DNA from 4 places in the Sphingobium salicis subsp. salicis genome. Region 3 is predicted to be linked to each of the others. Evidence: riboswitches for the same ligand, from Rfam matches in the RefSeq annotation. Region 3 holds a riboswitch; each other region holds the start of a gene.

Region 1 (7,973 bases), 1.2 Mb from region 3:
AGGCGGGTCAGAAACTGGATGGCAAGGACCAGCCCCTTCATGGGCGCAGGCCCGTGATGCGGGCGAGCGGCGGCTCCCCGGTCCAGCGTTCCAGCGACAGCAAGGCGGCATAGGGCAGGCCGAAGCTCCAGCTCTGCTGCACGCTGAACCCGCACAGATGGGCCAGCGCCGCGCGCATCGCCCCGCCATGGGTCAGCACCAATGTGGGCACGCGCGGCAGATCCTCGACCGCATCGGCGATCCGCCCCAGCAATGCCGTCCATCCCTCGCTGCCCGGCGGCGCGAAGCCATCCGGATCCTGCCAGAAACGGGCGAGCGCCTCGGGATCGACATCGGCCGGGGCCAGACCATCCCAGATGCCGAAATCCAGTTCCCGCCAGCGCGGATCGACCCATACCGGCAAGCCGGCGCGCTCGCCGATCGCCGTCGCCGCCTGCCGGGCGCGCTGCAGGTCGGACGTTACGATCATCTCGATCTCCAGCCCCTCCGCCTGCGCCAGGCAGGCGTCGATGCCCGCGCGCGTCGGCACGCTGTCGGTCCGCCCCAGCAACAGGCCCGGCGTCTCGGGCGCGCCATGCCGCAGCAGATGGAGCGGCATGCCCATCATGTCGCGGTCGACACCGCCGCCTCGGCAAAGGTCGCCATGCCGCTATGCGCGGCTACGGCCGCACGGACGATATTGGCCGCCACCGCCGCGCCGCTGCCTTCGCCCAATCGCATGTCGAGGCGCAGCAGCGGTTCAAGGCCCATCCGCTCCAGCAGCAGGCCGTGGCCCGGCTCGGCCGAGCAATGACCGGCCAGGCAATGGTCGGCAAAGGCCGGCACCTGCGCCACCAGCGGCGCGATCGCGGCGCAACTGATGAAACCGTCGAGCAGCACCGGCACGCCCAGCTGGCGGGCGCGCAGCACCGCGCCGGCAATCGCCGCCAGTTCGCGCCCGCCCAGCCGGCGCAGTGTTTCAAAAGCGCTGTCCGGCGCATCGGCATGGAAGGCGAGCGCGCGATCGATCGTCGCGATCTTGCGCGCAATCCCCTCGCCATCGACGCCCGTACCGGGACCAACCCAGTCACTGACCTTTCCGCCGAAGCTGCGGGCGCTCAGGGCTGCGGCGGCGGTCGAATTACCGATCCCCATCTCGCCCACGACCAGCAGGTCCAGATCCTCTTCGGCCGCCGCCGCGCCGATCGACAGCGCGGTCAGGCACTCCTCGTCGGTCATGGCGGGCGCGACGGTGAAGTCCGCCGTTGGCCGGTCCAGATCGATCGATCGCACCGCCAGTTCCAGCCCGGCGACACCGGCCAGGGCATTGATCGCCGCGCCGCCGGCGGCGAAATTGGCGACCATCTGCGCGGTCACGGCGGCGGGATAGGCGCTGACGCCGTGGACGGTGAAGCCATGATTGCCGGCAAAGATCGCGGCACGCGCCCGCTTCAGGCGCGGCACCGCGCGCCCCTGCCAGCTTGCCATGAAGATCGCGACATCCTCCAGCCGGCCGAGCGCCCCCAATGGCTTGGTCAGTTCGGCCTGCCGCGCGCGTGCTGCCGCGCTCGCCAGTTCCTCGGCCGGCGGCAGGTTGGCCAGGGCATTTTCGAAATCGGTGATCGAGGCGAAGCTCATTCGACGACAAATCCTTCCGGCGGGGTACGGGTGATGAAATGGCCCTTCACGCCTTCGGGCCATTCGCGAAAGGCGACGCGGCCATGCTCGCTGGCGGCATAGGCAATGGCGTAATCGAGGATCGCGCGTGCCGCATCGGCATCCGGGGTGAACCGCCCCATGACATAGCCGACCTTGCCCGGCGCGCGCAGATGGACGGTGCAATGATCCTGGCAGGCGAACAGGCAGGGCATGTCCTGCACCGCGACGGTGGCATAGCGCGGGTCGGAGGCCTGCACGCTGCGCAGCGCCTCCGCCAGCCGTGCCCCGCCACGCACGCCCTCCTCATCCTCCCGCGCTTCGGCCGAATGACGGCAGGTATTGCAGGCGACGATGGCGGGGCCGGGTTCGACGGGACGCAGCATCAGAAGCGCCCCCGGAAGCCGGCATAGATGCTGCGGCCGAGCGTGCCATAGCGATAGGCCGTCATGTAGTTCTCGTCGAAGAGATTCTCGACGCGGGCGAACAGGCGCAACGCCGGGGTGAACGCATATTCGGCGCGCAGGTCGACCAGTGTATAATCGTCCAGCCGGGTGGTGTTGGCCGCATTGTCATAGCTGTGGCCGGACCAGCGCACCGCCGCGCCGGTGGTGAGGCCGAAGGGCCAGGCATAGCTGATCGAACCATTGGCGCTGTTCCGCGGCCGACGCGGCAGCCAATTGCCTTCGTTCGCGGTGCCGTCCGAACGATCCTCCGCCACGGTCCAGCTATAATTGCCGTCGATCGTCAGCCCCTTGACCGGCTCGACCGCTGCCTGCGCCTCTATGCCATGCGCCTTGGCGCGCGCGACATTGAGATAATAGCCATAACGGCGGGTGGTGGTGCCGGGCGTGAAGCAGAGCGGATCGGTCGAACTGGAGGAACAGCTATTATAGATGATCTGGTCGGTCGTGGTCCGATCAAACCAGGTCGCACCCAGTCGCAGTTTCTCGCCAAAGAAACGCTGCTCCGCGCCCGCTTCCCAGCCATGGGCGCGTTCGGGATCGAGCGCCTGATTCCCATATTCGGAAAAGAGCTGATAGAGGGTCGGCGCCTTGAACCCCTCGCCATAGCTGGCGCGCAGCACCGTCCCGGTCGGCAGCGCCCAGACGCCACCAGCGGAAAAAAGGGTCCGACCGCCATAGCGGTTATGATCGTCATAGCGCAGCCCGCCGGTCAGGGTCAGGCCCGTAATCGGCTGGGCATTGAGCTGGCCATAGACGCTGGTGATCTCCGCCTTGCCGCGGGCCGGATCGGGAATCGGCACCGAAAGCGACGCCGAAGGTGACACGCTGCGGAAGCGGCTATTCTCATTCTCCACCCCGAACAGCGCGGTCCAGCCATCGGCGATCGCGAAGCTGCCCTGATATTCCAGCCGCTGGTTGCGCCCCGCCGCGTCGAACGTCTGCTTGCGCTGGTTGCGCGGATCATAATTGTCGCGATCGGTGTCGGTATAGCCATAGCCGAAACGGTTGCGGAAGCGGCCGTCGAGCAGTGCGACGTTAAGGCCGGCATAGCCGACAAATTCGCGATTGGTGCCATAGGCGGGGCTTTCCGCGCTGGTCGCGTCGAAATCGACATGGCCATCGGAATAATAGCCGCGCAGGTCCGCGCTGATCCCGTCCGCCAGCGCAACCTCGACCCGGCCGGTGACGCTGCGGTTGGTATAGCCGTCCTTCTCCTTGCCGCCAAAGGCCGGGCTGATCGCGGAAATACCCTCGGTGGTGAAACTCTGGCCGCCGATCCGCCAGCTGACCGGGCCGGTCTTGCCGCCCAGCGCCGCGCGGGCACTGACGGTGTCGCGCGATCCCGCCTCGACATCGAAACTCCCCTCCAGCGCCTTTTCGGGCATGGCGGTGACGACATTGACGACGCCGCCGATCGCCTGGCTGCCCCACAGGGTCGACTGGGGGCCGCGCAGCACTTCGATCCGCGAGGCATCGCCGACCAGCAGATTGGCGAAATTATAGCCGCCGCCGGCCGACGAGGGATCATTGAGCTTCACCCCGTCGATCACCACCACGGTCTGGTCGGATTCCGCGCCGCGGATGCGCAGCGACGTCGCCGTGCCATAGCCGCCATTGCGCGAGATGCTGACGCCGGGCGTGCGCAGCAGCAATTCGGTGACGCCCAGATCCTGGGCCCGGTCGATCGCTGCCTTGTCGAGCACGGTGACGGAGGCCGGCACCTGATCCACCGGCGTGGCGAGGCGGGTCGCGGTGACGAGGATAGAGGATGCCCCGGCATCGGCCGCGGCATCGGGCGGCGGCGCCTGCTGCGCCTCTTCGGCGAAAGCGGTGGTGGAGAGAAGGAAAGTACAGAAAGTCAGATACTTGAACACATAAGCCCCCGGACGAGGGACCGCATCCCAGGGACGATATCGGTGCCCGGCCGGGCGCGACATGGTCCCCGCACCTATGCGGTCCACCTGTCGCCACGCGGGTTCACCCCCGTCCGCTCGGCACACCCTGTCCGCGCGAAGGACGACCGCGATGGGCAGGTCTCCTGGCTCGCGGGTCATCGCTGATTCATGCCGCCTTCTCAGAACCTTGCGGTCCCAATGGCATGTGGCACAAAAGCTCGCCGCTCACAGTTGCAGGGGCAGCCGGGGTCTTGAACCCCATTCCCTTTTCATCCCCGCTGCCGGGGAACCTGTCGCAGTCCGGGCGATAGGCGAGCCCGACTGGAGCGTCAATCTTCCTTGCCTGGCGGAGCGCGCGGGCTAAGGGAGATGGCCATGCGGATTTTTGCGCCCATCGGCCCCGGCAAGGGGATGATCGCCCTGATGATCGCCCTGGTCGGTGGCGCCACATTATGGGCGGCTACCGCGCGCCAGCCTGCCAGTGCCAGCAAACGTCCGCAACGGATCGTGTCGCTCAACCTGTGCGCCGACCAATTGCTGGTCGCGCTGGCCGATCGCGACCAGATTGCCGGCCTGACCCATAATGCCGGCGATCGGCAGATGTCGGCGGTGGCGGCCGTAACGAAGGGCCTGCCCATCCTCGACGGATCGGCCGAGCAGATTTTGGCGACCAATCCAGACTTGGTGATCGGCATGCCGGCACGGCGCAATCCGGCGATCGCGATCCTCAAGGCCCAGCATTATCCCGCCGTCGATCTCAAGAGCGCGGACAGCTATGCCGATATCATCGCGTCGATCCGCACCGTGGCGCAGGCGACTGGCCATGCCGACCGCGGCGAAGCGATGATCGCGCGGATGGACCGGGAGCTTGCCGCCCTGCCCCGCGCGCCGAAGCCCAAAGTCGCGGCCTATTATCAGCGGCGCGGCTACATGACCGGCACCGGCACGCTGGTCGACGGCCTGATGACGCGGGCGGGCCTGCGCAACCTGGCCGCCGACTTGGGCAAGCCGGCGATCGCGCAGGTCAGCCTGGAGGAGATGGTCGCGGCACGGCCAGACTATCTGATCGTCGAGAGCGCCACCGACCGCGTCACCGACCAGGGCACCGAAATGCTCCATCATCCCGTGCTACGCGACATAGCGCGCATCAGCCTGCCCCAGGCCTGGACCGTGTGCGGCGGACCGGCCTATGTACAGGCGGCACGCGCCCTCTCCCAGGCCGTCAGCGCCCGCTGAAGCTGGGCCGGCTCAGCCCTCGATGAAGTTGGCGGCTACCTCGGCCGGCACCCGCATCAGCCGGCCGCTTTCCTTGTCGATCATCGCCCAGGTGGATTTGGCAGACACCTTCACCTTGCCGTCCGGTCCGGTGAACTCGATCAGCCGGTCGAACCGCGCGCCGCGCGGTCCTTCCGGAATCCAGGTGCGGCCCGACACGACATCGCCCTCGGTCACGTTGCCGCGATAATCGACCTCATGCCGGGTCACGACCCAGATATAGGCATCGACATGGGCCGGGTCGGCATCGGTCATCCAATGTTCGACCGACAATTGCTCCATCCACTGCACCCACACCGCATTGTTCACATGGCCCAGCACATCGATATCCTCGGGCCGCGCGGTGAATTGCTTGGTGAAGCTCGACGCCATCAGCCTTCCACTCCCAGCTGCCACAGGATGAACGCAAATTCCTCGGCGGTCTCGTGCAGGCTCTCGAACCGCCCGGACTTGCCACCATGTCCCGCGCCCATATTGGTCTTGAGCAGCAGGATATTGCTGTCGGTCTTGGTGGCGCGCAGCTTCGCCACCCACTTCGCCGGCTCCCAATAGGTGACGCGCGGGTCGTTGAGGCCAGCGGTCACCATCAGCGGCGGATAATGTTGCGCGCGGACATGGGTGTAGGGATCATAGGACTGGATGGTGCGGAATGCGGCCTCATCCTCGATCGGATTGCCCCATTCGGGCCATTCGCCCGGCGTCAGTGGCAGCGTCTCATCCAGCATGGTGTTGAGCACATCGACGAACGGCACATGCGCCACCACCGCGCCCCACAGGTCGGGATCGGAGTTGATGACCGCGCCCATCAGCTCGCCGCCGGCCGATCCGCCCGAAATGCTGATCCTGCCCTTGGCCGAATAGCCAAGATCGATCAGCCCCTTCGCGACATCGACGAAATCGGTGAAGGTGTTGGTGCGCTTGTCGAGCTTGCCGTCCAGATACCATTGCTGGCCCATATCGTCGCCGCCGCGAATATGGGCGATGGCAAAGGCAAAGCCGCGATCCAGCAGCGACAGGCGGCTGGTCGAAAAGCCCGGCTCCATCGCCAGACCGTAGGCGCCATAGCCATAAAGGTGCAGCGGCGCGCTGCCATCGCGGGGGAAGTCGGCGGGATAGACGATCGACACCGGAATCTGCGTGCCGTCGCGCGCCGGGATCATCAGCCTCTCGGTGGCGTAGCGGCTGGCGTCATAGCCCGAGGGAATTTCCTGGACCTTGAGTATCTCCAACTCACCCGTTGCCAGATGATAATCATAGATGGTGTCGGGCGTGACCATCGATTCATAGCCGATGCGCAGCTTCGTCACCTCATATTCGGGATTGTCGTCGAGACTCGCCGAATAGCTGGCTTCCGGGAACGGAATGCGCTTTGCCGCATGGGTCGCATAATCGCGCAGCTCGATCTGGTCGAGCCCGTCCTGCCGTCCTTCAGTGACGTAGAAGGTCTTGAACAGGGTGAAGTCGGTCAGGTAGAAATGGGCGTCGGCGCCGATCACTTCGTCCCACTGGTCGGGCGCGTCGAGCGATGCCTTCACCAGCCGGAAATTGGGATGGGTGTCGTTGGTCTTGATGTAGAGCGTGCCCTCATGCTCATCGACATCATATTCGCGGCCGGCCTTGCGCGCGGAGACGAGCAGCGGCGTCGCGGTCGGATTGTCGGCCGGGATCAGCCAGGCTTCGCTGGTGACATGGTCGCCGGTCGCGATGACGATCCATTTTTCCGATGAGGTGAGGCCGATCGAGACGCGGAAGCCCTCATCATCCTCATGGAACAGCTCGACGTCGCTCGCCACATCCTGGCCCAGCCAGTGCAGCCGCGCATTGTCGGTCCGCCAATTTTCATTGGCCAGGCCATAGAGCAGCCCCTTTGAATCGCTGGTCCACACCAGCGACGACAATGTGTCGGGAATGACTTCGGGCAGGATTTCACCCGAAAACAGATCCTTGATCCGCGCCTCGAACCGTTCGGAGCCATTGGTGTCGATGGCATAGGCCAGATAGCGGCCGTCCGGGCTGACCGACATGGCGCCGAGACGAAAATAGTCATGGCCCTGCGCCAGCGCCGGTTCGTCCAGGATCAGCTGGTCGTCACCGCCTGCTGCGGGCTTGCGATACCATTTGCGATATTGCGCCCCGGTCTCGAAGGCGCGCCAGTAGATATAGTCGCCATCCTTCTGCGGAACCGACTGGTCATCTTCCTTGATGCGCCCCTTCATCTCGTGGAACAGCGTGTCGAGCAGGGGCTTGTGCGGCGCCATCGCGCCCTCGAACCAGGCGTTTTCGGCCTCCAGATAGGCCAGCACATCCTTGTCCTTGACGTCGGGATAGCCGGGGTCGCGCAGCCATGCGTAAGGATCGTCCACCGTGATGCCATGATGCGCGAAACTGTGCGGGCGGCGTTCGGCGATCGGCGGGGACAGGGGCGGCTGCATTTGATCGGTCATTAACTATCCATGGTCCAGACGGGGGCTGCGCTGGAATAAGCGCGCCGGCCCCTCTATGTTGTCGGCATTATGGCCAACGCAAGAGGCCGGAATGATCCAAGGGAAGTTCGATGTCCAGTTATGAAGATCGCCTGAAGGCCCTGCGCGCCCAGCTGGTACGCCAGAAGCTCGATGGTTTCGTGGTCCCCCTGACCGACGAGCATATGAGCGAATATGTCGGCGCCTATGCCCAGCGGCTCGCCTGGCTGACCGGTTTT
Region 2 (7,973 bases), 3.4 Mb from region 3:
AGGTCCGGGACATGACGCAGCAGTCGTTCGACAAGCTGGCCGAGCGAGGGGCTGCCCGGCAGGTCGGGGCCATAGCTGGTGACGTCGACGCCGGTCAGCACGATCTCGCTATAGCCCGCATCGACCAGTTGCTTCGCCTTGTCGATCACCGCGCCGGCGGGGACGGAGCGGCTGTTCCCCCGGCCATAGGGGATGATGCAGAAGGTGCAGCGGTGATCGCAGCCATTCTGCACCTCCAGAAAGGCGCGGGCATGTTCGGCAAAGGCGCTGGCCATGTGCGGCGCGGTGTCGCGCACGGCCATGATGTCGGAGACGTTGACCTTATCCGCCACCGGGGCGAAGGCGGCGGCCTCCAGCTTCTCCCGGTTGCCGATCACGCCGTCCACTTCCGCCATGGCGGCGAAGGTCTGGGGCTCGGTCTGGGCAGCGCAGCCGGTGACGAGGATGCGGGCTTCGGGGCGGTCTCGCCGGGCGCGGCGGATCGCCTGCCGGGTCTGGCGCACGGCCTCGGCCGTCACGGCGCAGCTGTTGACGACGATCAGGTCGTCCTGTGCGCCGGCCATTTCGCGGATCGCTTCGCTTTCCGCGATGTTGAGCCGGCAGCCCAGGGTGATGATGTCGGGACCGGCCACGGTCAGAAGCGGTCCCAGTCCGCCTCGCCGTCGAACACATGGGTGGCGGGGCCGGTCATGCGGATCGTGCCGCCCGGTGCCCAGTCGATCTCCAGGTCGCCGCCCGGCAGGCTGACCGTCACCGGGCCGGCCATCAGCTTGCGGCGGATCGCCGCGACGGCGGTGGCGCAGGCGCCGGTGCCGCAGGCGCGGGTGAGGCCGGCGCCGCGTTCCCAGACGATCAGGCGCAGGTGCTGCGGGCCGACGATCTGCGCGAAATTGACGTTCACGCGGGCGGGGAAAAGCGGGTCATGCTCGATCAGCGGGCCGAGCCGTTCGAAATCGACCGCGTCCAGATCCTCGACGAAGAAGATCACATGCGGGTTGCCGACATTGACGGCGGCCGGGGCGGGCAGGTCTTCCCAGCTGGCCGACATCGTCAGCGTGTCCATCGGATAGCCAAGCGGGATCGCGTCCCAGTCGAAGCGGGGCGCGCCCATGTCGACGCTGGCGCCGCCGTCCACGCCCTTGGCGTCGAGCAGCCCGGCCCTGGTCCGGATCAGCACGTCCTTGCCGACGAACAGCGGCACGCAGCGGGTGGCATTGCCGCAGGCTTCCACTTCCGACCCGTCGGAATTGAAGATCAGCATCGACACGTCGGCCTGGTCGCCGGTCTCGGCATCGCCGATGACGATCAACTGGTCGCAGCCGATGCCGGCATGGCGATCGGCAATGGCGCGGGCGCGCGCCTCCGTCATCGCGACCGGCGCTTGGCGCGCGTCGATCACGACGAAATCATTGCCCAGACCATGCATCTTGGAAAAGCGGCTCATCATGGCGCCGCATTTAGTGCGGGACGGGGCAAAAGACCAGCGGTCAGGCGTCTTGGCTGCCGATGATCGCGGCATAGGCCGCCGGATCGACATTGGCGCCGGAGATGACGAGGGCGGTGGCGCCGTCGGTGGGCGGGGCGAGGCCGGTCAGCATGGCCGCGAGGGCGACCGCGCCACCCGGTTCGACCACCAGCTTGAGCGTGGTGAAGGCGAAGCGCATCGCGTCGCGCACCTGATCGTCGCTGACGACCAGGCCGCCGGCCAGCAGGGCATGGTTGATCGGGAAGGTCAGCGCGCCGGGGCTGGGCGCCAGCAGCGCGTCGCAGATGCTGCGCGCGTCGGGCGAGACGCTTTCGCGCGTGCCGCTGGCGAGCGAGCGGGCGGTATCATCGAAACCGGCGGGTTCGACCGCATAGACGCTGATGTCCGGGCGGGCGGCCTTGACCGCCGTGGCCGTGCCCGCGACCAGGCCGCCACCACCGCAGCAGACGAGAATCTGCGTGAGGTCGGCGCCGGCGGCCTGCGCTTGCTCCAATATCTCCAGGCCGATCGTGCCCTGGCCGGCGATGATGAAGGGATCGTCGAAGGAGGGAACCAGCGTCGCGCCGCGTTCGGTGGCAAGGGCGGTGGCGATTTCCTCGCGGCTCTGGGTGAAGCGGTCATAGGGGACGACCTCGGCGCCCAGCGCGCGGGTGTTGGCGGTCTTGATCGCCGGCGCATCGGCCGGCATCACGATCGTGGCGGGAATGCTGAGCAGGCGCGCGGCAAAGGCGACGCCCTGGGCATGATTGCCCGAGGACCAGGCGACGACGCCCGCCGCGCGTTCCGCAGCGTTCAGTCGGGCGAGGCGGTTATAGGCGCCGCGGAACTTGAACGATCCGCTATGCTGGGCCCCCTCGAACTTCACCAGCACACGCCGGCCGCAGAGATCGTTCAGCGCGGCATTCTCGATCAGCGGGGTGCGGACCGCCGCCGGCGCGATCAGCCGCGCGGCATCGGCGACGTCGGCGGCAGTGATGGCAAGCGAATCGGACATGTCGGCTCCTTCGGTAAGAGGCCCCTGCATAGCCGCCCGCCGGCGCCGCGCAACGATCCGCCGGGGCGATCCTGGCCCGCTTGGCAGGGCTTGTGCTTTGGCTTATGGGGGCCGCGCGCCGGGGCGGTCAAAAGCCCCGGACGCGCATGATCGCGCCGGTGCCCGCAAGGGCTGAAAACGGGAATGCGGTGCGGGGGGCGAAGCCCTTCCAAATCCGCGGCTGTCCCTGCAACTGTAAGCGGTGAGCGCGATACGCAGGGTTCCCAAGCTCTTCAAAAGGGGAGAGCCGGAACCGGCCACTGGACCGACAGGTCCGGGAAGGCTGGCGCATCGTTGCCCTGACCCGCGAGCCAGGAGACCTGCCGGCGTCTGGTCGCTCTTGCCCTGGCCCAGGGGATGGCCATGGCGCGGTGTTTCCGTCGAGCGACGCCCATGGCGGCCGGGGCCGCATCGGTGCGTGGGGCGGGGCGCTGGCGTCTTCCCGATCCTCACGCAGCGACCGCTTGTGCGGACGCCCCGGTTCCAAATCGACGGACGCCGGGGGACGATAAAATGAAGACGTTGGGGATTTCGCTGATCGCGCTGCTGGCCGCTACGCCGGCACTGGCCCAGGATCTGGCACAGGATGACGATATCGTCGTCACCGCTTCGGGCATTGCGCAGCCGCGCGACGAGGTCGGCCAGGCGATCACGGTGATCGATGCCGACACGATCAGAACGCGCCAGGCGGTCGATGTCGTCGAACTGCTCGCCACCACGCCGGGCGTCCGTTTCAGCCGCAACGGCTCCACCGGCGGCGTGACCGGCGTGTCGCTGCGCGGGGCGGAGACGACCCAGACGCTGGTGCTGATCGACGGGGTCAAGGTCAACGACCCGAGCGGCATCGGCGACGGCTATGATTTCGGCCATTTGCTGACCGGCAATATCCGCCGGATCGAAGTGCTGCGCGGCTCCAACTCGGTGGTCTATGGCAGCCAGGCGATCGGCGGCGTGGTCAATGTGATGACCGGCGCGCCGAGCGAGGGTTTCGAGGTCAATGCCTCGGCCGATTATGGCTATAGCGACACGCTGAACGCCAAGGCCGATGTGTCGGGCACGCGCGGCGCGGTGTCGGGCGGGCTGGGCGTCGCCTATTTCAACACCGACGGCATTTCCTCGGTCGGCCGGTCGTTCGGCGGCGTGGAGAAGGATGGCTATGAGAATATCGCCACCAACGCCAAGCTGAAGATCGCCTTTTCCGACACGCTCAGCCTCGACCTGCGCGGCTATTATATCCATGCCGATCTCGACTATGACAGCTTCTTCGGCGCGCCGGCCGACAGCAGCGACGTCAGCAAGCTCGACCAATATGTCGGCTATGCCGGGATCAACCTGGCGCTGCTCGACGGCAAGCTGACCAACCGCGCTGCCGTCACCTGGATGCGCAACGATCGCGACTATTATTTCGTGCGCGGCACTGACCCGGACTATGGCTATTCGGGCACCAATCTGCGGTTCGAATATGAGGGCGTCTATGCCCCGGTGGATCAGGCCAAGCTGATCTTCGGCTATGAGCATGAGCGGCCGGACTATGAGTATTTCGGCTTTGGCGACATAGCGAGCGCGAAGGCGAACATCGACAGCGTCTATGCGCTGGCGGTGGTGAAGCCGCTTGCCGGCCTCGCCGTCACTGGTGGGCTGCGCCATGACGATCATAGCCAGTTCGGCGGCGCGACCACCTTTGGTGCCAACGCCAATTACACGCCGAACGCCGGCGCCACCAATATCCGCCTCTCCTATGGTGAGGGGTTCAAGGCGCCGTCCCTCTATCAGCTCTACGACACCTATAGCGGCAACAGCGCGCTGCGGCCGGAACGGTCGAAAAGCTATGATATCGGCTTCGACCAGAGCCTGGACGGGGACAAGGCGGTGCTGTCGCTGACCGCCTTCCGGCGCGATACCCGCAACCAGATCAATTATGATTATGCGACCTACACCTATGGCAATCTGGACCGGACCCGCGCCAAGGGCGTGGAAGCGACGCTGACGCTGAAGCCGGTCGAGGCGCTGACGGTGGCGGCATCTTACAGCTATGTCGATGCGCGCGACCGGTCGGGCGGGGCCACCGACGGCAATCGCCTGCCGCGCCGCGCCGCCAATGCGGTCAGCCTGTCGGCCGACTATCTCTGGTCCTTCGGCCTGTCGACCGGCGCGACGCTGACCATGGTCGGCGACAGCTATGACGACACGGCGAACACCCGCCGGCTCGACGGCTATGGGCTGGCCGGGCTGCGCGCGACCTTCCCCGTGGGCGACCATCTGGAAGTCTATGGCCGGATCGACAATCTGTTCGATGCGGATTACGCCACCGCCTATGGCTATGGCACCTATGGCCGGTCGGCCTATGGCGGCGTGCGTGTCCGCTTCTAAGGGGCGGCGGCATCCTCTGTTGCTGCCGGGGCTGATCGCCCTGCTGCTGGTCGCGGGCATCGCGTCGGTCGCGCTGGGATCGGTGACGATCGCGCCGGCGCGCATCCTGTCCGTGCTGGCGGGCGGCGGCGACATGGTGGCGCGGGCGATCGTCATCGACCTGCGCCTGCCGCGCATGGCGATCGGCCTGCTGGTCGGCGCCATGCTGGGCCTGTCGGGTGCGGCATTGCAGGGCTATCTGCGCAATCCGCTGGCCGAACCCGCCGTGCTGGGCGTGTCCAATGCGGCGGCGCTGGGGGCGGTGATCGCGCTTTATTTCGGCCTGTCCGAACTGCACCCGATGGCGTTGCCACTGCTGGCGATCGTCACCGCGCTGGCGGCGATCGGCGCGCTGTTCCTGCTTGCCGGGCCGTCGGAAAGCCCGTTGACGCTGATCCTGGCCGGCATTGCCGTCGCGACGCTGGCGGGGGCGGGAATCAGCCTGGCGCTGAACCTGTCGCCCAATCCCTTTGCCGCGATGGAGATTATGAGCTGGCTGATGGGGAGCCTGGAAAATCGCAGCATCGACCATCTGCTGCTGGCGCTGCCCTGCATCGCGGTCGGCGCGGCGCTGCTGCTTTATGACGGGCGCGCGCTCGATGCGCTGACCCTGGGCGAGGATGGCGCGCGGGCGCTGGGCGTCGACCTGTCGCGGGCGCGGCTGCGGCTGATGGCGGGGGTGGCGATCGGTGTCGGCGGCGCGGTGGCGGTGACCGGATCGATCGGCTTCGTCGGCCTGATCGTGCCGCATCTGGTGCGACCACTGACCGATCGATCGCCCTCCGCGCTGCTGTTGCCGTCGATGCTCGGCGGCGCGGTGCTGCTGACCCTGGCCGATATCGGCGTGCGCATCATCCCGACCAGCAGCGAATTGAAGCTGGGCGTGCTGACCGCGATCCTTGGCGTGCCGGTTTTCCTCATTCACCTGATGCGGGAGCGGCGGCTATGGTGACCCTGTCGACCGAGCAACTGGACGTCCGGCTAGGCCGCCATCTGGCGGTGTGCGGCGTCAATCTGACCATGGCGCCGGGGCAGTTGATCGGCGTGATCGGCCCCAATGGCGCGGGCAAGTCGACCCTGGTGCGGGCGCTGCTGGGGCTGGTGAAGCCGGCCGCCGGACGCGCGCTGCTGGACGGCACGCCGGTCGAGCGGCTGTCGCGCCAGGCGGTCGCGCGGTCCATCGCCTATCTGCCGCAGGGCCAGACCTTGCACTGGCCCCTGGCGGTAGAGCGGCTGGTGGCGCTGGGGCGCTTGCCGCATCTGGGGCCGCTGTCGCGCCTGACCGCCGACGATGAGGCGGCGATCGAGGATGCGATGGTCCGCGCCGATGTTACCGGCTTCAAGGGCCGGATCGCGACCGAGCTGTCGGGCGGCGAGCGGGCGCGGGTGCTGCTGGCGCGGGCGCTGGCGGTGGGGGCACCGGCGCTGATCGCCGACGAGCCGCTCGCGGCGCTCGACCCCGGCCACCAGATCGACGTGATGGCATTGCTGCGGGCGCAGGCGCAGGACGGGGCGCTGGTCGTCACCGTGCTGCATGACCTCGCCATGGCGGCGCGCTATTGCGACCGGCTGCTGCTGATGGATGGCGGCGCGCTGGTGGCGGACGGGGCGCCGATGGACGTGCTGACGCCGGAGCGGCTGGCATCCGTCTATGGCGTCGCCGCGCGGATCGACGTCAGCGACGGGCTGCCGCTGATCGTGCCGACGACGCGGGTCTGATTCGTAACGAAAAAGGGGGCCTTCCGGCCCCCTTTGCTTAATTGCCGAAGCCGCGTGGGGCGGGATCGACTACGTTGATCGTGCCGGCGCCGACCTCGCTCACTTCCAGCGCGCGTTCGGCGATGCCGTTGCGGTTGAAGCGGAAGGCGCCGTCGATGCCGGCAAAGCCGCCCGGATCGCGCAGGCGCGCGGTCGGGAAGGGCGCGCCCGGCTTCCAGTCCTGGGCGATCCGCACCGTCAGCAGCACCGCGTCATAGCCCATCGAGGACAGGCGGAACGGCGTGCTGCCGTACCGGGTGCGATATTTGGTCGCGAGCTGGCGATAGAGGCCGTCCGAAACGCTGGCATACCAGGCGCCGCGCAGCACGGGGCTGGCGGCCAGCGATTCTTCGGTATTCCAGATTTCGGTGCCGAGCAGACGGGCATTGGCGCCGCCATTCTTGCGCACGATCGGCGCGACCTGCAGCGCGACCCGGCCGCTGTCGGCGATCAGCAGTGCGTCATAGCTGGACGAGGCCTGCAATTTCTTGACCGCAGCGGTGATCGAGGCGGGGGTGCGGTCGAAGGTCTGCATCGACACGACGGTGCCGCCGGCCTGTTCGACCGCGCGCAGCAGCGCATTGCCGGCGCGCTCGCCATAGGTGCCGCGCGGCACCAGCGCGCCGAAATTGGACAGGCCCTTTTCACGGGCGAAGCCGATGACGCGCTCGATCGACTGGTTGGGCGTATAGCCCATCAGGAAGATGTTGCTGCCCGCGACGCTGGCGTCGTTGGAGAAGCTGATGACCGGGACATTGGCCTTGGCCGCGATCGGCCCGACGATGCGGGCATCGTCCGCCAGCAACGGACCCAGGATCAGGCGATTGCCGTCGGCCAGCGCCCGGTTGGCGGCGGCCGCCGCGCCGGTGGCGGTGTCATAGGTGGTGATGCGGACCTTGTCGGTCTTGATATCCATCAACGCCAGGGTGGTGGCGTTGGCGATCGATTGGCCCACGCCCGCATTGGGGCCGCTGGTCGGCACCAGCAGCGCGACGCGGTGGCGCGCAGTGTCGGTCGGCAGGCCCTGGGTCACTTCCGGGCCGGTCGGCTTGGCGGGGCCGGTGGGCTGGGCGGGGCCGGGGCCCTTGGGCACGATCGACTGACAGGCGGCAAGCATGATGGTGCTGGCAACGAACAGCAATCGCGCGCTGCGCTTCATCGCCGCGAACATGTTCGCTTGCCGGGGGGCATCCGTCTCTGTCATCTGGGATCCTTATGGAAACTATATTGGCATCCGGGCTTGAGCCCGGGCTTTACATCGTGGCGGGGCCGATCGGCAACCTTGGA
Region 3 (7,973 bases):
CCAGCCGCTTGCCGCGCCGGACGTGCCGACCGGTGCGCCCTCGCAATTGCTGGAGCGTCGCCCCGACATCGCGGCGGCCGAACGGCGCATGTTCGCCGCCAATGCGCGGATCGGCGTCGCCAAGGCGGCCTTCTTCCCGACGCTGACGCTGGGCCTGACCGGCGGGTGGGAAACCACCCATGGCGACCTGTTCTCCACCCCCAACAGCTTCTGGGGCCTTGGTCCAGCATCGGCACTGCTGAACCTGTTCGACGGCGGCAAGCGCCGCGCGCAGGTGAAGATGTCGCGCGCCGAATATGAGGAACTGGCCGCCGGCTATCGCGACACGGTGCTGACCGCCTTCCGCCAGGTCGAGGATGCGGTCGCCGCCAACCATCACCTGTCCGACCAGATCGGCCATCAGCGCAGCGCCGCCGACGCCGCCCAGCGCACCAGCGATCTGGCGCTAACCCGCTATCGCGACGGCGCGTCGGACTATCTGGAGGTGGTGACGGCCCAGACCGATGCGCTCGACGCCCAGCGCGCGGTGCTGATCGCCCAGACCCAGCGGATGCGCGCCAGCGTCGCACTGGTAAAGGCGCTGGGCGGGGCGGCCTGACCTCGCTATTGGGCTGACGACAAAAGACAGGAGCGCCCCATGACCAAGACCGTCCTCATCACCGGCGCGACCGCCGGCATTGGCGAAGCCGCCGTCCGCGCCTTTGCCGCCGATGGCTGGCAGGTGATCGGCACCGGCCGCCGCGCCGATCGGCTGGAAAAGCTGGCCGCCGAAATCGGCGACGCCTTCTGCCCGCTGGTGTTCGACATGCGCGACGAGGCCGCAATCGATGCAGCGCTGGCCAGCCTGCCCGAAGCTTTCCGTGCGATCGACATGCTGGTCAACAATGCCGGCCTGGCGCTCGGCACCGCGCCAGCCCAGTCGGCCGACCTCGCCCAGTGGCAGCAGATGATCGAGACCAATATCACCGGCCTCGTCACCGTCACCCACAAGCTGTTGCCGGGCCTCGTCGCGCGCAAGGGCGGGATCATCAATCTGAGTTCGGTGGCGGCGACCTATCCCTACACCGGCGGCAATGTCTATGGCGGCACCAAGGCGTTCGTGCGCCAATTCTCGCTCGGCCTGCGGTCGGACCTGCACGGCACCGGGGTGCGCGTGACCTCGATCGAGCCGGGCATGGTGGAGACCGAATTCACGCTGGTCCGCACCGGCAGCCAGCAGGCGTCCGACACCCTCTATGGCAATGCCAATCCGATGACCGCGGACGACATCGCCGCCACCCTGCTCTGGGTCGCGAACCAGCCCGCGCATCTCAACATCAACACGCTGGAACTGATGCCGGTGAGCCAGTCCTTCGCCGGCTTCCAGGTCGCGCGCGAGGGGTAAAGACTGCCGTTCGGGCTGGGCGAAACCGAAGCTCAGCCCGAACGGTTCAGGCTAAGCGCGCGCCTCACCCACCGGCGCCAGTTCGATCGCGTCATAGCCCTTCCAGCGATAGAAGAGCGCGCTGGCGATCCAGCAGGCGATGAACAGGCCGATGATCGCAAAGCCCAGATCATTGAAATGCTCGCCCAGCGTGGCGGCAACATCCCAGATGCCGCCGGAGAGCCCCAGCTTGTCGCCGAGCAGCGCCAGCGTCTCGATCGTGCCGATGCCGATCGCCACCGCCGCCGACAGGGCGGTGATGACGATATTATAGTAGAGCTTGCGCAGCGGCTTCACGAACGCCCATTGATAGGCGCCCATCATCAGCATGCCGTCGACCGTATCGACCAGCGCCATGCCCGCCGCGAACAGCAGGGGCAGCACCAGCACCGGGCCGAGCGCAAAGCCGTCGCTCGCCTGCGCGGCGGACAGGCCCAATATCGCCACTTCGGTCGCTGTATCGAAGCCCAGGCCAAAGAGGAAGCCGAGCGGCGCCATCTGCCACGGACGGGAAATGAGGCGGAAGACCGGGCGGAACAGGCGCGACAACGGCCCGCGCCCGCCGGTCAGCATGTCGAGATCCGCCTCGACATAGCTGCCGCCCGCCTGCACCCGGCGGAAGGTCGCCCAGACCTGGCGCAGGATCACCAGATTCATGATCGCGATGGCAAACAGGAAGGTGGCGGAAATCAGCGTCGCCACCACGCCGCCGGCGGCGCGGAACCGCTCCAGCCCGGCGAGCGCACTGACCGCATAGGCGAGGCCCAGCGCGGCGATCAGCACGATCGCGCTATGCCCGATCGCGAACCACAGGCCAACGGTCAGCGGCCGCTGCCCATCCTGCATCAGCTTGCGCGTCACATTGTCGATCGCGGCGATATGATCGGCATCGACCGCATGGCGCAGGCCCAGGCCCCAGGCGAGCAGGGCCGTGCCCATCATCACCGGCCGGTCGCCGAACAGGGCGAAGGCCCAGCCCCAGACAGCCAGATTGGCGAGGACGAGCGCCGCGATCAGCGGCACGCTGCGTCGCCGAAGCGACGCCTGCAAAGGGGTGGCAGTCATGCGGTTTCTCCGATCAGGGGCCGTAGGGCGCGGGCGCGCCGACGGCGATTGCGGACGCGGCGCAGATCGCGCCGCAGCTTGGAAAGGCCCATCCATGTCCCCGTCCCGCAAACGAGCGTGACCATGGCGAGCAGCGGCAGGACGATCAGATCCCACCAGGGACGGGTGCGCAGCAGCGGGAAGTCGAGCCGGTGCAGCCCGTCCTGCAGCCAGCGGAAGGCCCGGCCATTGCGGTCGAAGGCGCGGATCAGGCGGCCCGATGCCGGATCGACATAAAGGCGTGTCGCCTGGTCATCGGCCAGGATGACGCGCCACACCGGCAGGGCGACGCTGGCCTTGTGACCATAATAATAGGCATCCTCCTGGCCCAGCAGGACGATCGAGCCGATCGGCGGTCCATCCTGGAGCGCCGCGCGCAGCCCCGCTTCGGACAAAGCGGCAAAACGGCCAGCAGCGTCGAACCGCCGCGCCTTGCCCGCCCGATCGATCGCCACCAGATGGATGGCACCGGCAACAGGCACCACCTCCAGCCGGACGATACCCGTCGGCAGGGCGGGCAGCGCCGCGATCGCCCGGCGCACGTCGCCCCAGGCGAAGTCGCCGTTCAGCCGCTGGCGCTGCGTCATCATCGCTTCGCTGTCGAGCAGCCCCCAGGGGTTCATCGACAGCAGCCCGCTCGCCACCCAGGTCAAGGTGAGGATGCCGAAGAACAGTCCGGCCATATGATGCCACCACCACAGGCCGCGATAAGGCGATCCGATGCTGCCGTCGCGGCGGCGGCGCAGCCGGGCGATGCCGACCCACAGGCCGGTGATCGTCAGGAAGCAGCCGATCAGCGAGGTCCAGATGACGACCTGGCTCCACAGCGCGCCATCCTGCCGCAGGATCGTGGGATAGAGCCAATGCGGCACCGCCCCGAGCCAGCCCCAGAAGCGCTGGAAGCGGGTGGTCAGTTGCACTACTTCCCCGCTCCTGCCCGAGACATAGGCCTGCGTGCCGGCGGCATCGGCATAATCGACGCGGTAGAGCGGCGCATTGCGGCGGAAGGTCTGGACCGTCCACTGGTCCATCTCCGTCTGGGCGACCTGCCCGACCGGGCCGGCAATGGCGCTGTTCTGGCCGAACTCGGTCGCGATCCTGTGGATATTTTGCGGATCGACCTGCTCGACCGGTTTCCCCGACGCCCAGTCATGGGTGCCAGCGGATACTCGCATCTGGGGAATGGTGCGCGTCGGATCGAGCGCGGGCGTCACCCGCAATACGGGCCACCCCGCCATCATCTCGATCCGCGCGACGGACAGCATCATGGCATCGGGCAATATCCCCGCCCTTTCAGCCGACAGGTTGAGGGGCGTAAGCCCCCCAAGCTGCGCGGCCGGTGTCAGGCGCGGATAGTCGACATAGAGCATCACGAAGCCGGACAGGCACCACAGCGTCATGACGGCGCCGATGAGGATGCCCAGCCAGCGATGCAGCAGCAGGACCGGCCGCATCATGGTCAGAAGCTCAGGCCATAGCTGACCCGCAGCGTGCGCGGCACGCCCCGGTAGAAATAGAGGAAGCGGCTGTTGCTGCCGTCCAATACTCCTGCATCGCTGACCGCCGAGCGATAGCCGGTGGAGGCGTAATCGCGGTCGAACAGATTTTCGACATTGATGCCGAACCGGTTGCGCCGCGCCTGATCCAGCCACAGATGCGCGCCCGCATCGACCACAGCATAATTGCCATAGTTCATCCGGCCAAAGCCCGATGCGGTCGACCAGACATCGCCCACCCAATTGGCCGACAGATTGGCGCCGAAGCGGCTGGCTTCCGGCGCATAGACGATCGCGGCGCGGCCATATTGTTCCGGATTGCGATCGCGCTGCACCGAACTGCCCTGATTGCGGACGCGCGACCAGGTGTAGCTGGCCGACAGGCCCCAGCCACCGGTCAAATTCGCGTTCAGCTCCAGTTCGGCGCCCCTGGCCCGCACCTTGTCGCTGACGTTGATATAGGTGCCTTCCGGAAAGGCCGGATCATCATAGGTGGTGTCGATCAGGTCGGTGATGCGCCGGTTGAACCAGGTCGCCTTCCAGCGGATCGCCCCGCCGGCGAGCGCACCGCCCAGCGCGGCGTTGAGGTTCAGGCTTTCCTCCGGCTTCAGGTTCGGGTTGCCGACTTCGCAACAGGGATCATTGCCATAAAGCTGCGAGGCGTCGGGCAGCACGAAGGAGGTGCCGCCATTGGCCTCCACGAACAGCGCATCGCTGACATCATAGCGACCCGAGACGTTCCAGATCGTCTTTTCCGATCCCTTCGCCTTGTTGTAGCGCAGGCCGGCCGCGATCCGCGCCTTGCTCGACAATTCGTCGTTGGTGCGCAGCTGGAAGATGCCGGCATGGACCTGTTCATCGGTCGGCGCGATCAGCAGGACGTCGTCGCGGCCGTTGAAGCTCTGGAAATCATAGCCGATCAGCGTGTCGATGCCGCGCAGCATGTTGAGCTGCACCACCGCGCTGCCACCATAATCCTGATAGCCCCAGAAGGTGCCGGCAGGGTAGATGACCTGTGGCGGGCCGGCGGGCACGGGATTGCGGATCTGGACATAGGCAGTCTTCCAGTCGTGGAAATAGCCTTTGAGGAAGAATTGCACGCCATCCTCGCCGGTATAGTCGAGCCGCAGGCTGGCCACTTCCTCGTTGCGGTCGTTGCGGCTCTCCTTCGTCCGGGTCGCGCTGATATTGTCGAGATCGGCCTTGGTATGCTGGTAGAGCGCGTTGAGGCGCAGGTCCGGCGCGATATCATATTGATATTTGATGCCCGCCGACCAGAGATCATAGCCGCGCGCGCGATCGGTCGCGCTGGGCTGCATCACGTCATAGGGGCGATAGCCGTCCGACTGGCTGCGATTGGCCCAGACGACGAAGCGATGCTGGCCGATCGCGCCGCGAACATAGCCATCCAGGCTGGTGCCGGCGAAGCTGTCGAGGCTGGCATTGACCTGGCCGCCCAGATCGTCGCTGAAATCGCGGGTGACGACATTGATGACACCGGCCGCCGCCTGGGTGCCATAGAACAGGCTTTCGCCGCCTTTCAGCACCTCGATCCGCTCGATCATGCTGGCGGCCATGGTGTCATTGGGCGACGTGCCGCCATAGAGGCGGTTGTTCAGGCGAATGCCGTCCATCGTCCACAGCACATCCTTGGTGCGCGAACCCTGAAGCGCGATGTCGACATAGCTGAACGGCCCGGACTGCGACCGGATGAACAGGCCCGGCACCGCTTCGAGCGCGCGGGCGGTATCGATCGCGGCAGCATCGCGGATCTGCGTGTCGGTGACGATCTCGATGGCATGGCCATAGCGCGACAGCTGCTGCGGCAGCGTCTCTTCCAGGCTGGTGCCGGTGACGACGATGCTGTCGCCTTCCCCTTCATCGGCGAAAGCCGGCGATGCGATGGCAAGCGAAAGGGCCAGAGCGGCCCGCGAAACGATATTGGACTTCATATATTCCCCCATCCGGCGCCGCGTTCGACGGGCGGGGGCAACCTTCACGAGCGGCACGCGCGCGAACGTCCGACACACGCGCCGGCCGGGCGCCCAAGGGCAACCGACGCGCGTCGTCGCAGCGGCCCCAGCCGCTCGTTCGTCGCTCAGACGGAAGTTACCGTGCCGCGGCCATCCCCTGGACCAAGGCAAGAGCGACCAGACGCCGGCAGGTCTCCTGGCTCACGGGTCATCGCTTGATGCACGGCCTTCCCAGGCCTCGCAGGATTTAGCGTCCGGCCCAGTGGCTGGCGGATCGGTCATTCTGCCGTCCGCACATGTACATCGCGCTCACCGCTTACAGTTGCAGGGACAGCTGCGGATTTGGACGGTCACCCGTCCGCACCGCATTCCCTATTAAGCCCCTTTCGGGACACCGGCGCGATCATGATCCCATGCCGTGCGGCGCGGGATCGGCGGGATCGATAATCGAATATCGGGCGGCCTGCAAGCGCCTCTCAGAACCAGGCGCGCAGGCCGATCACCAGGCTGGTAGCCGACGGCTTGTCGCCGGCGGCACGGGCATAATCCGCCGTATCGCCCAGCTTGCGTTCCCAGTTCACGCCGACATAGGGGGCGAATTCGCGGGCAATTTCGTAGCGCAGCCGCAGCCCCAGCTCGATATCGGACGGGCCGGCGCCGATCCCCAGTTCGGGCACGTCCTGCGCCGCCAGATTGAACTCGGCGGCAGGCTGCAGGATCAGCCGCTGGGTGAGGCGCTGGTCATAGCTCGCCTCCAGCCGCAAATGGGCGTCGCCCCTGGTCGACAGGAAGGCTTCGGCCCCGACCTCGAACCAGTAGGGCGCCAGGCCATCGATGCCGATCACCGCATAGCTGCGGTCCGGCCCTTCGCCGAAATCCTGCCGCACGCCCGCCTGCAGGTTGAACCAGGGGTCGATCGCCCGGCTGTAGAGCGCCTGCAGTTCGGCCCGTTCGAGCGATCCTCCGACCGTCCCCTCGCCTTCGCTCTTGACCGCGAAGCGGTTGATGTCGCCGCCGATCCAGCCTTCGCCTTCCCAGGCATAGCCATCCGCGCCCTTGCCGGCGCGATGTTCCAGCCGATCGAGCATCCATTGCGAATAGGTCATGCCGCCCCCTTCCGCGATCATCGCCGCGCGGGCGCGGGCCATGGCAGCGGGGTCATAGAGCGCGTCGGCGGCATGATCGGTCGGCACCGGCGGGGCCGTGCCCTGTGGGATCGCAGCATCGGTGGTGGGCATACTGTGGCCCATCGCGCCATGGTCCATCTGGCTATGGTCCATGGTCTGGGCCTGCACCGGCGCAGCGGCGGCGAGCAGCAGGAGCGCGATCAGCTTCATGCCGCGTCCTCCCCATGGCGCACCGTCACGACCCGCATCATCCCGGCATGCATGTGCATCAGCATATGGCAGTGGAAGGCCCAGTCGCCCAGCGCATCGGCGGTGAAGTCGAAACTGACCTTGCCGCCCGGCAGCACATTCACCGTATGCTTGCGCGGATTATGCGCCGCCTCGCCGGTCACCAGTTCGAAGAAATGGCCGTGCAGATGGATGGGATGGGGCATCATCGTGTCGTTGATGAGCGTCACACGCACCCGTTCCATATGACGGAAGGCGATCGGCTCCGCCCCCTCCGACAGCTTCACCCCATCGAACGACCACATATATCGTTCCATGTTCGCGGTCAGGTGGATGTCGAGCGATCGGGTCGGGGTGCGCAGGTCCGTGTTCGGCGTCAGCGACCGCAGATCGGCATAGGTCAGCACCCGATGGTCGACATGCTCCAGCCCCGTCGGCCGGTCGGCGGTGCGATCGGCCGGCATCGGCGACAGGGTGGCGACACCCGGCCCCATTTTCACGCTGGGCGCGACCGACTTGTCGCGCATCTTCATGCTGTGGCCGGACATGCTTTCATTGGCCGGCTGGCTGAGGTCGATCACGCCGCCATGGCCCATATCCATGCCGCCCATGTCCATGCCCA
Region 4 (7,973 bases), 1.1 Mb from region 3:
ATCAGCCGCTCGGGCCGTTCCTCGCCAAGAATTTCCATTCGACCATTTCGCCCTGGGTGGTGACGCCCGAGGCGCTGGCGCCGTTCCGCATCGCCCAGCCGCCCCGGCCCGAAGGCGACCCGGCGCCGTTGCCTTACCTCAGCGATGCCGATGACCAGACCCATGGTGCGCTGGCGCTGACCTTGGAAGTCTATCTCTCCACCCAGGCGATGCGCGACGCAGGCCAGCCGCCGATGCGGCTCAGCCAGGGGCCGGCGAGCAACATGTACTGGACCGTCAGCCAGATCGTCACCCATCATGCCTCCAATGGCTGCAACCTGATGCCCGGCGACTTGCTGGGCAGCGGCACCATCTCCGCCCCTACGCGCGAGGGCTATGGCAGCCTGATGGAGATCAGCAGCGGCGGGCGCGAGCCGATCGAGCTGCCGTCGGGCGAGACACGCTGCTTCCTGGAGGATGGCGACGAGGTGACATTGCGCGCCACCGCGTCCGCCCCCGGCCATGTGTCGATCGGCTTTGGCGAATGCCGCGCGATGGTCGTGCCGGCGCGATGAGCGACCTTATCCTCCATGGCTATTGGCGATCGAGCGCGAGCTATCGCGTGCGGATCGCGCTGGCCTTGAAGGGCGTCGACTATGCACAGGTCACTCATGACCTGCGCAGCGGTGCGCAGCGCGCGCCCGACTATCGGGCGCTGGCGCCGCAGGGGCTGGTGCCCGCGCTGGTCGATGGCGACACCGTGCTGACGCAGAGCGGCGCGATACTGGAATGGATCGAGGCGCGCTGGCCGCAGCCGCCCTTGCTGCCCGCCGATCCCGGCGATGCCGCGATCGTCCGTGCCATGGCCGGCATCATTGCCTGCGACATTCATCCACTCGGCAATCTGCGCGTGTTGCAGGCGCTGCGGCAGGATTTTGGTGCCAGCGAGGATCAGGTCCGCGCCTGGATCGCGCGCTGGACCGGCGAGGGGCTGGCCGCGCTCGAAACACTGGTCGCCCGACACGGCAGCACCCATGCCTTCGGGGACGGCCCGAGTTTCGCCGACTGCCATATCGTGCCTCAGCTCTACAATGCCCGGCGCTTCGGCGTCGACCTGACGCCCTTTCCGCGGCTGTGCGCCGTGGACGCGGCGGCATGCGCGCTCCCCGCCTTTGCCGCCGCGCACCCCGATCGCCAGCCCGACGCCGACGCATGAGCGACGCCGACACGCGCCTGTTCGCGACGCCGGCGGGCGTGCGCCTGTGCCCGATCGCGCAAATCGCCGACGGCAAGGCGCGCAATTTTGTGCTGCAGATGCGCGCCGGCCGCTTCCATGGCTTTGCCGTGCGCACCGGCGATCATGTCGTCGGCTTTGTCGACCAATGCCCCCATGCCGGCCTGCCGCTGGCGCAGCAGCTGGACGATTATCTGACCCCGGATGGCAGCCATATCCGCTGTAGCTGGCACGGCGCCATTTTCCGCCGCGACGATGGTGTCTGCGTCGGCGGGGCGTGCGTCGGCCAGCGCCTCACGCCCTGGCCACTCGCCATCGCCGATGGCTGGATTGTCACCGCTGCCCAAAGCGACTAGGAACCGGCCCAGGGACGGCGCTTCGCATCGTCCCGACATGATCGCGCCGGTGCCCCCACGGGGGCTTAAAATGGGAAGGCGGTGCGGATGCCATGGCATCCAAGTCCGCAGCTGTCCCTGCAACTGTGAGCGGCGAGCGTGATGAACAGCGCCCTCCCCAGCCGGGAGGGCAGCCACTGGGCCGGACGCTAAATCCTGCGAGGCCTGGGAAGGCCGTTCCTCCCGCTATGACCCGCAAGCCAGGAGACCTGCCGGCGTTTAGGTCGCTCTTGCTTTGGTCCAGGGGATGGCCGGGGCACGGTGTTCCGTCTGAGCGACAGGTTGGCGGCTGGAGCCGCGCGGTCACGCATCTGCGGGCGAACAAGCGCCCGTCCGCGATGCGGGCCGGCCGTGCGTGCGCGCCCGGTTCGCTCCCGCCCCGGTTGCTCCGGCGCGCGAGTATTTGTCATGGCCAACACTGCATCTGCCAAGATTCCGACCACCGTCATCACCGGCTTTCTGGGCGCGGGCAAGACCACGCTGATCCGCCATCTGCTGGAAAATGCGAAGGGGCGCCGGCTCGCCCTCATCATCAACGAATTTGGCGATGTCGGCGTCGATGGCGAACTGGTGAAGGGCTGCAACGACGCCGCCTGCCCGGAAGAGGATATTGTCGAACTGGCCAATGGCTGCATCTGCTGCACCGTGGCCGACGATTTCCTGCCGACCATGACCGCGCTGCTCGACCGGCCGAGCCCGCCCGACCATATCATCATCGAGACGTCGGGCCTGGCGCTGCCCAAGCCGCTGGTCAAGGCCTTCCAGTGGCCCGACATCCGCACCCGCGCCACGGTGGACGGCGTCGTCGCGCTGATCGACGCCGATGCGGTCGCCGCCGGTCGCTTTGCCACCGACGAGGCGGCGCTGGCCGCCGCGCGTGCCGCCGATCCCAATCTGGACCATGACAGCCCGCTGGAGGAATTGTTCGAGGATCAGCTCGCCTGTGCCGATATGGTGGTGCTGAACAAGAGCGACCTGGTCGATGCCGACACGCTGGCCGCGGTCGAGGCGCAGGTCGATGCCGAGACGCGGCCCGGCGTGAAGATCGTCCGCGCCGCTCATGGTGCGGTCGATATCGGCGCGCTGCTGGGCATCGTCGCGGCGGCGGAGGATGATCTTGACGCCCGCCCCTCGCACCATGAGGCGGAGGGCGAGGATCATGACCATAATGATTTCGACAGCTTCGTCGTCGGCGGCGCTGCGGTCGCCGATCCCGACACGCTGGTGGAGGCGCTGTCCGCGCTGATCGCCACCCATGACGTGCTGCGCGTCAAGGGCATGGTCGCGGTTGCCGGCAAGCCGATGCGTCTGGTGGTGCAGGCGGTCGGCCCGCGCATCCAGCATTTCTTCGACCGCCCCTGGCAGGCGGGGGAGGCGCGCCGGACCCAGCTGGTGGTGATCGGCCAGAAGGGGCTGGACCGCGCCGCGATCGAGGCCGACATCCAGGCCGTGCTCGGCTGATGCATCTCCTGTCCGCCACGCCGGGAACGATCAGCGACGGCGAGGAGGCGATCGACCTCGATCAGCCGCCCGGCGACATCGTCATCCTGACCGTGGCGGACAGCGATCTGGCCTGTTTCGCCGCCGCTGCCGCGCGCCTGCCCGATGACGCGCCGAGCGTGCGGCTGGCCAATCTGTTGCAGCTCAAACATCCCTATTCGGTCGATCTCTATGTCGAGAAGGTGATCGCCAAGGCGCGCTTCGTCTGCGTCATCCTGCTCGGCGGCAAGAGCTACTGGCCTTATGGCGTGGACGAGATTGCGCAGGTCGCACGCGAACGGGGCATCGCCTTCGCCGCGATCGCCGACGGGCGGGAGGGCGATCCGGCGCTGGATCGTGCTTCCACCGTGCCGGCGGCGATGCGCGAGCAGTTGCGGGACTATCTGCGCCAGGGCGGCACCGCCAATGCTTTGTCCTTCCTGCGCTGCGCCGCCCGGCTGACCGGCGCGGATGCGGGCGAGCCCGACCATCCGCTGCCGATCGCTGACGCCGGCCTCTACCTACCCGGCCATGACCGGCCGGGCGTAGCCGAACTGCGCGCAACCTGGGTCGAGGGGCGGCCGGTGGCGCTGCTGATCTTCTATCGCGCGCTGGTGGTGGCCGGCACGCTGAGCGCGGTCGATGCGATGGTGGCGGCGCTTGGCGCGCGCGGCTTCAATGTCGCCGCCGTGCATGTGCGTGCGTTGCGCGAACCCTTCGTGCGCGACTGGCTTGGCGGGCTGCTGGCCGACATCGCGCCCGACATCATCGTCAATGCGACCAGCTTCGCCGCCTCGTCGTCGTCCGAGCCGCGCGTGCCGGGCATCTTGGAACAGGCCGATTGCCCGATCCTGCAGACCGCCTTTGCCGGGGTCGAGGAAGGCAGCTGGCGCGGGTCCGCCCGTGGCCTTGGCCCGCGCGATCTGGCGATGAATGTCGCCCTGCCCGAAGTGGACGGCCGCCTCTTCACCCGCGCCGTCGCCTTCAAGGCGGCTGAGCGGTTCGACGCGCGGACCCAGTGCGGCATCGTCGTGCCGCGCGTCGCACCCGACCGGGTCGCCTTCGTCGCCGATCTGGCGCGCAACTGGGCGGCGCTGCGCCGTACCGCACCGGCCGAGCGCCGGGTCGCGTTGGTGCTGGCCAATTATCCCAATCGCGATGGCCGCATCGGCAATGGCGTCGGCCTCGACACGCCCGCCAGCGCCGCCGCGATCCTGTGCCAATTGGGCGAGGCCGGCTATGCGATCGGCGATGCGCCGCGCGATGGCGCCGCGTTGATGCGGCTGATGACCGGCGGCGTCACCAATGATCGGGCGTCGATGGATCGGCCGGGCGAAGCCAGCCTGTCGCTCGATGTCTATCGCGCCGCCTTTGCCGCTCTGCCCGACAGCGCCCGCACGGCCATGGTCGATCGCTGGGGCGCGCCTGAAGCCGATCCCTTCGTGCGGGACGGTGCCTTTCGCCTTGCGGTCCATCGTTTCGGCCATGTCGCGATCGCGGTGCAGCCGGCGCGCGGTTACAATATCGATCCCAAGAGCAGCTATCATGACCCCGCGCTGCCGCCGCCCCACGCCTATCTCGCCTTTCATGTCTGGCTGGCGCAGGATTTCGGCGCGCAGGCGCTGGTCCATGTCGGCAAGCATGGCAATCTGGAATGGCTGCCGGGCAAGGCGGTGTCGCTTTCGGCCGATTGCTTCCCCGAAATCTGCGCCGGGCCGGTGCCGCAGCTTTATCCCTTCATCGTCAATGATCCGGGCGAGGGGACGCAGGCCAAGCGCCGCATCGGCGCCGTCATCCTCGACCATCTGACCCCGCCGCTGACCCGCGCGGAAAGCTATGGGCCGCTCAAGCAGCTCGAAGCGCTGGTGGACGAATATTATCTCGCCGCCGGCATGGACCCGCGCCGGCTCGACCGGCTGCGCCGCGATATCATCGACCTCGCCCGCAGCCAGGGGCTGGACAAGGATGCGGGTGCCGCCGGCGACGATGATGACGCGCTCGCCGCGATCGACAATTATCTGTGCGAGCTGAAGGAATTGCAGATTCGCGACGGGCTGCATGTCTTCACCGCCTCGCCGGAGGGGCGACTGCGGCGCGACCTGCTGATCGCGCTGGCGCGCACGCTGCGCGGCCTGGATCATCCGGGGCAGGCGTCGCTGCTGCGGGCGCTGGCCGATGATCTGGGCCTCGATTTCGATCCGCTCGATTGCGTGCTGGGCGTGCCATGGGATGGGCCGCGTCCGGCGGCTTTGGCAGACTTATCCACAGATGCCTGGCGCACCCATGGCGACATGGTCGAGCGGCTGGAACTGCTGGCGGCGGCTCTGGTCGATGGCGCGGCGCCGGTCGGCCCGGCCAGTGCAGCCGTGCTGGCAGCGATCGCCGATGATCTGGCGCCGCGCGTCGATGCCTGTGGCCCGCGCGAGGCGGCCGCCCTGCTGGCCGGGCTCGACGGGCGTTTCGTGCTGCCGGGGCCATCGGGCGCGCCGACGCGGGGGCGGCCCGACGTGCTGCCGACCGGGCGCAATTTCTTTTCGGTCGATACCCGCGCGGTGCCGACCGCTGTCGCCTGGGATCTGGGCCAGCGATCGGCGCAATTGCTGGTCGACGATTATCTCCAGCGCGAAGGCGACTATCCCCGCGCCATCGCCCTGTCCGCCTGGGGCACGGCGAACATGCGCACCGGCGGCGATGATATTGCGCAGGCGCTGGCGCTGATGGGGGTGCGACCGCGCTGGGAATGGAGTTCGGGGCGGGTCGTCGGCTTCGAGATGATGACCCTGGCCGAGCTGGGCCGGCCGCGCGTCGACGTGACATTGCGCGTCTCCGGCTTCTTCCGCGACGCTTTCCCCGAACAGATCGACCTGATCGACAGCGCTGCCCGCGCGGTGATGGCGCTCGATGAGCCGGACGAGGATAATCCTGCCGCCGCCCGGCATCGCGCCGAACAGGCGGCGCTGGTGGCCGACGGCACCGACGCCACGGAGGCCGCGCGCCGCGCCGGCGCCCGCGTGTTCGGATCGAAGCCCGGCGCCTATGGCGCGGGACTGCAGGCGATGATCGACGAGAAGATCTGGCACAGCCGCGCCGATCTGGCGAACGTCTATCTCGACTGGGGCGGCTATGCCTATGGCGCGGGGGTGGAGGGCGACAGCGAACGCAGCCTGTTCGCCACCCGCCTGGCCCAGGCCGACGCGGTCGTCCAGAACCAGGATAATCGCGAGCATGACCTGCTCGACAGCGACGATTATTATCAGTTCGAAGGGGGCATCGCCGCCGCCATCGAACATCTGAAAGGCACCCGGCCGCTCAGCTATCATAACGACCATAGCCGCCCGGAGCGGCCGGTGATCCGCACCTTGGAGGATGAGATCGGCCGCATCGTGCGCGCCCGCGTCACCAACCCCAAATGGATCGCTGGCGTCATGCGCCATGGCTATAAGGGCGCGTTCGAGATCGCCGCCTCGGTCGACTATCTCTTCGCCTTCGCCGCCACCACCCATGCGGTACGCGATCATCATTTCGACGCCGTCCACGCCGCCTTCATCGAGGACGACACCGTGCGCGCCTTCATGGCCGACGCCAATCCCGCCGCCCTGCGCGAGACCGCCGCCCGGCTGGCCGAGGCGCTGGAACGCGGTCTGTGGAAACCCAAGTCCAACAGCGCGGGCATGCTGCTCGCCGAGCTTTCTGGAGAGTGATGATGGTCGAACGCACCGACGAACAGCATGCGGAAAAGATGAAGAAGAAGCAGGCCGCCCATGACAAGATCATGGCGACCAAGACCCAGGAAAAGGGCCTGCTGATCGTCCATACCGGCAAGGGCAAGGGCAAGACCACGGCGGCGCTGGGCATGGTCGTGCGCATGATCGGCCATGGCAAGAAGGTCGGCGTGGTCCAGTTCGTGAAGGGCGCGATGACCACCGGCGAGAAGGCGGTGTTCGATGCCTTCCCCGAACAGGTCGAATTCAAGCCTATGGGCGAGGGCTTCACCTGGAACACGCAGGATCGCAGCCGCGACATCGCGCTGGCCCGCGAAGCGTGGGACGAGGTGAAACGCATGGTCGCCGACCCTGACTATGCGATGGTGCTGGCCGATGAACTCAACATCGTGCTGCGCTACGACTATCTGCCGCTGGACGAGGTGCTGGCGGTGCTGACCGGCAGGGACGCGATGAAGCATGTCGTCGTCACCGGCCGCAACGCGCCCGAGGCGCTGATCGAGGCGGCCGATCTGGTCACCGAAATGACCATGATCAAGCATCCCTTCCGCAGCGGGGTGAAGGCGCAGGCCGGCATCGAATATTGATGCAGGCCTTCGATCCCGATTTCTGCGTGACGCTGACGGAGCTGCTGACCTGGCGCCGCGACGTGCGCCATTTCCGCACCGATCCACTGGACGAGGCGATGGTGCTGGAGCTGCTGACGCTGGCGCAACTGGCGCCCTCGGTCGGCAACAGCCAGCCCTGGCGCTTCGTCCGGGTAAGGACGCCGGCGCTGCGCGCGACACTGGCCGATCATGTCGATGCCGAGCGGGAGCGGGCCACCAGCCAGATCGCCGACGCGACCCGGCATGACGCCTATCGCGCGCTGAAGCTGCACGGGCTGGGCGAGGCGCCGGAGATCATCGCCGTCTTCTGCGACGATGCGACATCGGCCGGCGCGGGGCTGGGCGCGGCGACCATGCCGCAGACACGGCTCCATTCGGTGGTGCTGGCGATCCACACGCTGTGGCTGGCGGCGCGGGCGCGTGGGCTGGCGCTCGGCTGGGTGTCGATCCTCGACCCCGCCTTCGTCGCGCGGACGCTGGCGGTGCCCGACGACTGGACCTTCGCTGCCCTGCTATGCCTGGGCTATCCCGAAGCCGTCGCCGACACGCCCGAGCT

The links. Region 3 has a riboswitch for cobalamin ahead of VHN57_RS16630 (TonB-dependent receptor plug domain-containing protein). Riboswitches for the same ligand answer to the same signal wherever they lie in the genome.
Region 1: another riboswitch for cobalamin. It lies ahead of VHN57_RS22365 (TonB-dependent receptor plug domain-containing protein); the one in region 3 lies ahead of VHN57_RS16630 (TonB-dependent receptor plug domain-containing protein).
Region 2: another riboswitch for cobalamin. It lies ahead of VHN57_RS00355 (TonB-dependent receptor plug domain-containing protein); the one in region 3 lies ahead of VHN57_RS16630 (TonB-dependent receptor plug domain-containing protein).
Region 4: another riboswitch for cobalamin. It lies ahead of cobW (cobalamin biosynthesis protein CobW); the one in region 3 lies ahead of VHN57_RS16630 (TonB-dependent receptor plug domain-containing protein).

What each region holds. Positions count from the first base shown of each region.
Region 1 is NZ_JAYRCS010000001.1:4,639,942-4,647,914, reverse strand. It holds gene VHN57_RS22385 (adenosylcobinamide-GDP ribazoletransferase) at 1-41, opposite strand, end outside; gene VHN57_RS22380 (histidine phosphatase family protein) at 38-607, opposite strand; gene cobT (nicotinate-nucleotide--dimethylbenzimidazole phosphoribosyltransferase) at 604-1,617, opposite strand; gene VHN57_RS22370 (DUF1636 domain-containing protein) at 1,614-2,021, opposite strand; gene VHN57_RS22365 (TonB-dependent receptor plug domain-containing protein) at 2,021-3,976, opposite strand; cobalamin riboswitch at 4,114-4,306, opposite strand; gene VHN57_RS22360 (ABC transporter substrate-binding protein) at 4,373-5,233, shown strand; gene VHN57_RS22355 (acyl-CoA thioesterase) at 5,246-5,644, opposite strand; gene VHN57_RS22350 (S9 family peptidase) at 5,644-7,716, opposite strand; gene VHN57_RS22345 (aminopeptidase P family protein) at 7,827-7,973, shown strand, end outside.
Region 2 is NZ_JAYRCS010000001.1:64,264-72,236, forward strand. It holds gene mtaB (tRNA (N(6)-L-threonylcarbamoyladenosine(37)-C(2))-methylthiotransferase MtaB) at 1-632, opposite strand, end outside; gene dapF (diaminopimelate epimerase) at 635-1,447, opposite strand; gene VHN57_RS00350 (threonine ammonia-lyase) at 1,488-2,480, opposite strand; cobalamin riboswitch at 2,620-2,861, shown strand; gene VHN57_RS00355 (TonB-dependent receptor plug domain-containing protein) at 3,033-4,889, shown strand; gene VHN57_RS00360 (FecCD family ABC transporter permease) at 4,876-5,880, shown strand; gene VHN57_RS00365 (ABC transporter ATP-binding protein) at 5,874-6,647, shown strand; gene VHN57_RS00370 (penicillin-binding protein activator) at 6,685-7,890, opposite strand; gene rsmI (16S rRNA (cytidine(1402)-2'-O)-methyltransferase) at 7,902-7,973, shown strand, end outside.
Region 3 is NZ_JAYRCS010000001.1:3,464,088-3,472,060, forward strand. It holds gene VHN57_RS16610 (efflux transporter outer membrane subunit) at 1-598, shown strand, start outside; gene VHN57_RS16615 (SDR family NAD(P)-dependent oxidoreductase) at 638-1,384, shown strand; gene VHN57_RS16620 (HoxN/HupN/NixA family nickel/cobalt transporter) at 1,436-2,488, opposite strand; gene VHN57_RS16625 (peptidase) at 2,485-3,984, opposite strand; gene VHN57_RS16630 (TonB-dependent receptor plug domain-containing protein) at 3,987-5,975, opposite strand; cobalamin riboswitch at 6,166-6,410, opposite strand; gene VHN57_RS16635 (copper resistance protein B) at 6,473-7,333, opposite strand; gene VHN57_RS16640 (copper resistance system multicopper oxidase) at 7,330-7,973, opposite strand, start outside.
Region 4 is NZ_JAYRCS010000001.1:4,593,177-4,601,149, forward strand. It holds gene fahA (fumarylacetoacetase) at 1-554, shown strand, start outside; gene maiA (maleylacetoacetate isomerase) at 551-1,195, shown strand; gene VHN57_RS22155 (Rieske (2Fe-2S) protein) at 1,192-1,569, shown strand; cobalamin riboswitch at 1,600-1,839, shown strand; gene cobW (cobalamin biosynthesis protein CobW) at 2,017-3,069, shown strand; gene cobN (cobaltochelatase subunit CobN) at 3,069-6,788, shown strand; gene cobO (cob(I)yrinic acid a,c-diamide adenosyltransferase) at 6,791-7,396, shown strand; gene bluB (5,6-dimethylbenzimidazole synthase) at 7,396-7,973, shown strand, end outside.